DNA from 2 places in the Williamsia sp. SKLECPSW1 genome. Region 1 is predicted to be linked to the other one. Evidence: predicted binding sites of a transcription regulator. Region 1 holds the regulator's gene; the other holds the start of a gene.
The links. Region 1 encodes LexA, which represses DNA repair genes until DNA is damaged. Its sites were predicted from a motif close to CGAACANNTGTTCG; they were not measured.

Region 1 (3,386 bases):
TGGGCGGTGACAGTCGCGCGGTGTTCACCGACACGGCGGGACGCGGTGAACGAGCAGGCGCACTGGCTCGTCGAGGAGTTGCGCGTGGGTGTGTTCGCAGAGCGGATCGGGACGGCGTTCCCGGTGTCGGAGAAACGGGTCCTACGGGCGATCGACGCCCTGGCCGCCTGAGCCGCTGCTCGCACCGACGTGGCCGGCCGCGCGCAGATCGTCGATCTCGCGCTGGAAGTCCTCGACGGACTCGAAGGAGCGGTAGACCGAGGCGAAGCGCAGGTAGGCGACCTCGTCGAGTTCGCGGAGAGGTGTGAGGATCGCCAGTCCCACCTCGTTGCTGGGGATCTCGGCCGAGCCCGACGCCCGCACGGCGTCCTCGACCTGTTGTGCGAGGAGTGCGAGACGGTCCTCGTCGACGGCGCGTCCCTGGCAGGCGCGGCGCACGCCGCGCATGACCTTCTCCCGGGAGAACGGCTCGGTGACCCCGTTGCGCTTGACCACGGCGAGCACGGCGCTCTCGACGGTGGTGAAGCGGCGGCCGCACTGGGAGCATGAGCGGCGCCGACGGATGGCCTGACCCTCGTCGGCCACACGGGAGTCCACGACACGCGTGTCCTCGTGGCGACAGAACGGGCAGTGCATCGCGACGTCCTCGGAAGTCGGCGGGCCGGCGGCGTGAGCAGGTGCCACGGTGCCGGGCGGACCGGGATGATCCGTACCGGCCGAGGATACCGGGGGCCGGGCGGACGCCGACGTGGTCGGGGCCGCGTCGGGCAGCAGGAGAGGCCACTCGACCGTCGACCCGAGCAGTGCGTACATCGTCACCGACCGAGGGGGACGGAGGTGTCAGTGGGCGTAGCGGGGTGCGAGCAGCGGTTGTCCCGGCGTGAGCGCCGATCCCCCCAGGTGGTTCAGCTCACGGATGTCGGCGACGACCTGCGAGACCGGGGCATCCGGCACGGTGCGTGCGGCCAGCGCGCTGAGCGACTCGCCGCCGCGGACGTGGACCACGCTGCTGCCGACCACGTCGGGCGTGTGCTCCGCGGTGATCATCGACCCGCCGACCACGACGGCCCACACCGCCACGGCGAGGGCGAGACCGGCGAGGAGCGCGGCACCCCACCCGACGTGGGCGGGACGGACGGTGCCGCCACGGCCCGACCCGTCGCGGCACGGGGTGCCGACCGGACGCGCGGAGACCGGGGTCCGGCGGTGCGGACGCGCCGTGGACGGGCGGACCGCCGGTGCGGCCGGTGCCACGGCGGCGACGCGACCACCGCGGTGGGACCGGGGATCCGCCGGGTGCCGACGGGCGGTGCGGGGGCCGGCGGGTGCGACGCGGGCGGACCCGCGGGCAGAGGTGACATCGGGGGCCATGAGGGTCGGGCTCATCGCGATCTCCTTCTCGATCAGGCGTTCGAAAGAACGTGTGTTCGAGTTCTACCACGGCACTCCGACAGGGTCGACACACCGTCGAACAAATGTTTGAAAGTCGTGACCCGGTGCACTACGGTCGGGCTACGAGCAGGACAGATGCACGGACGCGACACGAGCACACCGCCGTGATGCGCCGCCACTGCGAAGGAGAGGACACCGTGTCCGACACGACCATCACCCCCGGCGAGACGACCGCCCCCGCCGAGAGCGCACTGACCGAGCGACAGCTCGAGGTGCTGCGCGTCATCCGTGAGTCGGTCCGTGAGCGGGGGTATCCGCCGAGCATCCGTGAGATCGGCGACGCCGTCGGACTGACCTCGACCTCGTCGGTCGCCCACCAGCTGCGCACCCTGGAACGCAAGGGGTTCCTCAAGCGGGACCACAACCGCCCACGGGCGGTGAACGTCCAGGAGAACGATCCCGGCGACGGCGGCGACAGCGGGGCCACCCCGTTGCCGACGCCGACCTTCGTCCCCGTCCTGGGTCGGATCGCGGCCGGCGGGCCGATCCTGGCCGAGGAGGCCGTCGAGGACGTCTTCCCCCTCCCCCGCGAACTCGTCGGCGACGGAGCGTTGTTCCTGCTGCGCGTGGTCGGTGAGTCCATGATCGAGGCCGCCATCTGCGACGGCGACTGGGTCGTCGTCCGTCAGCAGAACGTCGCCGACAACGGTGAGATCGTCGCGGCCATGATCGACGGCGAGGCGACGGTGAAGACCTTCAAGCGCGCCGACGGCCACGTCTGGCTGATGCCGCACAACCCGCAGTTCGACCCCATCCCCGGTGACGACGCGGTGATCCTGGGCAAGGTCGTGACCGTCATGCGGAGGATCTGACCCGACCGCATGTCAGAATGCTGCGCGGGCCCGAGACCGGTCCGTCGACACACAGCAGATCGGACACCGACATGGCGCCCCTCCCCGCCCGCACACCTCCGCTGAGCCTCGACGGCGCAGTCGTGCTCGTCACCGGTGCGGCGGGAGGCATCGGACGCGCCACCGCCCGGGCCCTGTACGACCGCGGCGCCCGACTGGTCCTCGTGGACCTGGAGCTCACGGCCGTGCAGGACGCCGCGCGAGGCATGGACGACTCCAGGGTCGTCTCCCGCTCCGGCGACGTCACGGTCCGGTCCGACCTGGACGAGGCGGTCGCCGCGGCGATCGCACGATGGGGTCGGCTCGACGTCGCATTCGCCAACGCCGGCATCTCGAGCGGGGACACCGCCGACACCGTGGCGAGCGTCGCCGACGGCACGTTCGAGCGGGTGATCGCCGTGAACCTCACCGGGGTGTGGAACACGGTGCGTGCGGCGCTCCCCGCGGTGATCGAGGCGCGTGGACACGTGCTCGTCACCTCCTCGACCTACGCCTACCTGAACGGCATGGTGAACGCGCCCTACGCCGCGACGAAGGCAGCCGTCGAGCAGATCGGACGCGCCCTGCGCGTCGAACTGAGGCATCACGGGGCCACTGCCGGGGTGTTGTATCCGGGGTGGGTTCGGACGCCGATCGCCGATGTGGCGTTCGGGAAGGACTCGCTGGCAACAGATCTCGTCGCCCGCGCGTTCCCGGGTCCGCTACGGCGCCCGATCGATCCCGATCGCGTGGCGACCGCCGTCGCCGCGGGCATCGAGAGCAGGGCGCCACGGATCCAGGTGCCGCGCCGGTGGATCGGCGTCTCGGCGCTGCGGGGTGTCGTCAACCCGGTGTCCGACGCACTGCTCGCGCGCGACACGACGTTGTCCGCACTGGTGGCCCAGGTCGAGAACCGGTCGGGGCGCGTACGGTCTCACCGCTGAGTCGCGGGTCAGCCCTCGAGCGCAGTTGTCGCCGCGGCGCGCGCGTCGGCCGGATCGGCGGTGGCCAGCACGGCCCGGGCCGCTGCTCGGCAGGTCTCCAGTGTCACCCGCCCGAGAGCCGCACCGACCGCGGCCGCGGCCGTCGGGGCACTCGACAGCG
Region 2 (3,386 bases), on a different contig from region 1:
CCTGCCACGATCAGGGCCGGTGGTGATCTTCTCTGTCTGCCAGCCACCGGGCCGGTCGTGCACGGCCCGATTGTGCGGCCCGCACGCCGGCGCGAGATCGGTGGAATCGGTGTTCCCGCCTGTAGCCCAGTCCTGGTGGGCGTGGTGCATCTCGGTGTGGGTGAACGGTGCCGGACAACCCGGCATGGAGCAGCCCCCGTATTGGGCGAACAACAGGAACCGCTGTACTTCTGAAGCCAGCCGGCGGGTGCGTCCGTAGAACAGTGGTTCCCCGGTCACGTCGTCGAAGACGGCCAGATGCATCTGCGCCCGCGCGGCGAGGGTGAGGATGTCTGTCATGGGGAGGTCGGTGCCGGTGGCGGTGTGCCCGACCCCCGCCCGCTCCCGCAACTGGGATTCGGTGATGGAGATGATGATGTGCGGCGGCAACCCCCGATGCGACACCCCGTACACCCCGCCATCAGCCGCCGCCCGCAGCAACGCCTGTAGGGCGTCGTGATTGCGCTGGGCTTGGCTACGGCTATCGCGTTCGGCCGCCGCCGCGAGCGCCTCGGTGTCAACAGCGTTGTCGTCGCAGCCGCCGCGGGGTGAGTGGTCGTCGTCGGGATTGTTCATCCCCGGCTTCGCCCACTTCGACAGCATCACCTCGAACAGAGCCCGCGTGGTGGGGTCGAGTTTCCCACCCAGCCGCGACATCAAGTCACTGCCCTGCACACCCAACGACAGGGATCGTTGTCGGGCGCGGTCGCGGTCGGATGGTTCGGCACCATCAGGATCCAGATGCGACAACAACCGGGCCCCGGCGCGGTGAATCTCTTTCGGGCTGAAGTTCCGGGCGATGTCGGCGAGTTGTTCCTCGGCCTTCTCCCGCACCTCCGGGGAGGTGGCGGCCGGGACCTTGTCCATCACCGACAACACCGCATCCACATGCTCATGCGACAGGTCACCGTCGGCCATCGCCGCCGCGGTCTCCGGACACCGCGGTGGCAGTGCCTCCCCGGTCATGGCGTGCATCTGCGACAGGGCGAGGACCTGCTTCAACCGGCGTTTCGGGTTCGCCACGCGAAGCCGGTCACCCACGAACTGCGTCAGGGTCGCGCACTGCACCGCACCGAACGCATCCCGATCCGACACATCGAGAATCCGTTGCAGACCTATCGAACCCATCCGACGAACCGCGCGTTCATGGGCGATCGCGAGCTCGGCGACCTCGGTCTCCGAACACGCCTCCGAGGTCGCATCAGCGATCTCATCCAGAAGAACATGCAGCGCGGCATATTTCGCGACCAGCGTTGTCTAGACGGTGTCGTCCACGATGCACCTCCCCCGGGATGTAGCGACCACCCCAAGATAGAACACCTGTACGACATTCGCAAGTGTGTTCGAATTTTCGCGCTGTCGGGTCTCGAGTCAGTTGGTCGCCGAGATGGCAGTCCGGCACGCGGCCACGAAGTCGGCGGGGCGATCGGCCGAGACGGTCAGTTGCCGTACGCGGTTGCCGCGGATGGTGGTCTCGTCTCTCAGGGTCAGAGAGACGGTGCCGTCGCCGTGGCACAGCATGTCGTTTCCGCTCGCGTCGATGCGTAGTCCCGATCGACCGGTGTTCGTCGCGACTGCTGTTCGAACGCCGGAGATCGCAGCCACCGGCACTGGGTACTCGTCGAAGATGCTGTCCCGCAGTGTGATCGCAGATCGCCCGACGTGATGCGGCATGGTGCGCAGCGAGGCCGCGATGCCGACGATCCAGGCCAGTGCGTACAGGTGAAGGGCGGCGAGGAGCCACAGCCACCACCCGTGCCCGAACATCATGGCGACGACGAACTCGACGACCGCACCTTCGATGACCAACACACCGATCACCATCAACAGCAGCGGACGAAGCTCTCTGCCGTAGGCGAATTCGCCGTCGGAAAGACGTCGTCCGCGCAGCCTGCGGGCGAACGCCCGCCACGCCCGGGACTCGATCATGACCACTCGGGCGACGCGATGCGGCAGCACCGATCGCAGCGCTGCCTCGGCAGCGTCACGTCGACTCGTCGTCATCGCGGACCTCGCAGACGTCTCCGGGAGTCTCGTTCTCCATGCTAACTGGTTCCGCCACCGTCGAGGGCCGGCGCCCGCATCCCGGTCGAATGTCCATACCCTGGCGAGGCGACGATCGAGCAGAACACGAGAGCGGGCCGGGACACGCATGACGAGCGACGACCTACACGTCAATCCGCGGAGGCTGCGGCCGAGGAGCGTGCCATCCGGCGACGCGGCGGTGGCGGTGGAGTTGACCCGCGGTGGGGTCCCTGTTCCGGAGCGTGACTTCTTCATCGAGGAGTTCCGCGGCACGACGATCGTGGTCTCGCTTCCTGTGGTGACCGAGTCGGCACTCATGGCGGTGGAGCGGACGATCGAGGAGTTCTCGAGAGGTGACACGCGGCTCGTCCTCGTCGTTCCGGCCGACTGCGTCGCGATGACGGTCGCCACCTGTGGAGGCCTGGCGCTGGAGGATCTGACGCCGTGGGACGACGAGAGGGTCGCCGATCTGTGGCTCGCGATCGCCGACTCGCACACCGTGGTGGTCGGGGCCGCCCCGTCGGCCGTCGCGCGAACGGCGGGTGCCGTATCCGCCGGTGTCCGTGCGACGAAGATGGTGCTCACGGACCCGGGTGGCGGCTGGGGTACCCCGCCGCGAAGCTACGCAGACATCGACGCACATGGCGGGGCCCTCGCGTCGCACCTCTCCGGACGAGGCCTGCACGACGGCGCTTCCGCCGCGCAGCAGGCGCTGACGGGCGGCGCGTACAGCGTGAACCTGTGTCGGGCCGAGGACCTCGAGTTCGAACTCTTCACCTTCGACGGTCGCGGAACGGTCCTCACCCAGGGGCGCTACCTCCACCTGGACCCGCTGCGGGTCGACGATTTCGCCGCGATCGAAGCGTTGGTCGAGCAGGGTGTCCGGGAGGGCGTCCTGAAGCGGCGCAGCAGGAGTGAGATCGCCGCGATGGCTGTCGGAGGGATCGGCGCGCGAGTCCTGCGGACAGGGCATCTCGCGGGCATCGTCGGACTCGAGTCGGAGCGGTACACGGGGACGGGTTTCGCCGAGGTGTCGGGACTGATCACCGTCGCCGCGTTCTCCGGCCTCGGCGCCGGCGGCCTGCTCATCGACGGTCTGTCCGACATCTGCCGCACGCGGGGTGTCTCGAACCTCTTCGCCGTGACCGTCAGTGCCCAGGCCGCGGACTTCTTCGCCCGGCGGGGGTTCCGGGAGGTCGGCCACGACGACATACCGGCGGCGAAGTGGCACGACTACGACGTCGAGCGTCGTCACGCCGCCCGGTGCTTCCTGCGATCCGTCTGACGGACGCTCCGGGCCGTAGCGGTCGACGTGGTCGCGG

Region 2: ACXVUM_RS12870 (DUF222 domain-containing protein) is a predicted target of LexA. The motif match lies at 1,353-1,366, and genes of this name have one in related genera.

Annotation. Positions count from the first base shown of each region.
Region 1 is NZ_JBTGLI010000002.1:496,050-499,435, forward strand. Features, by position in the region: gene hrpA (ATP-dependent RNA helicase HrpA) at 1-171, shown strand, start outside; gene nrdR (transcriptional regulator NrdR) at 142-636, opposite strand; gene ACXVUM_RS18175 (LysM peptidoglycan-binding domain-containing protein) at 841-1,386, opposite strand; gene lexA (transcriptional repressor LexA) at 1,560-2,264, shown strand; gene ACXVUM_RS18185 (SDR family NAD(P)-dependent oxidoreductase) at 2,336-3,226, shown strand; gene ACXVUM_RS18190 (putative PEP-binding protein) at 3,235-3,386, opposite strand, start outside.
Region 2 is NZ_JBTGLI010000001.1:2,729,443-2,732,828, forward strand. Features, by position in the region: gene ACXVUM_RS12870 (DUF222 domain-containing protein) at 1-1,290, opposite strand, end outside; gene ACXVUM_RS12875 (hypothetical protein) at 1,411-2,043, opposite strand; gene ACXVUM_RS12880 (GNAT family N-acetyltransferase) at 2,243-3,349, shown strand.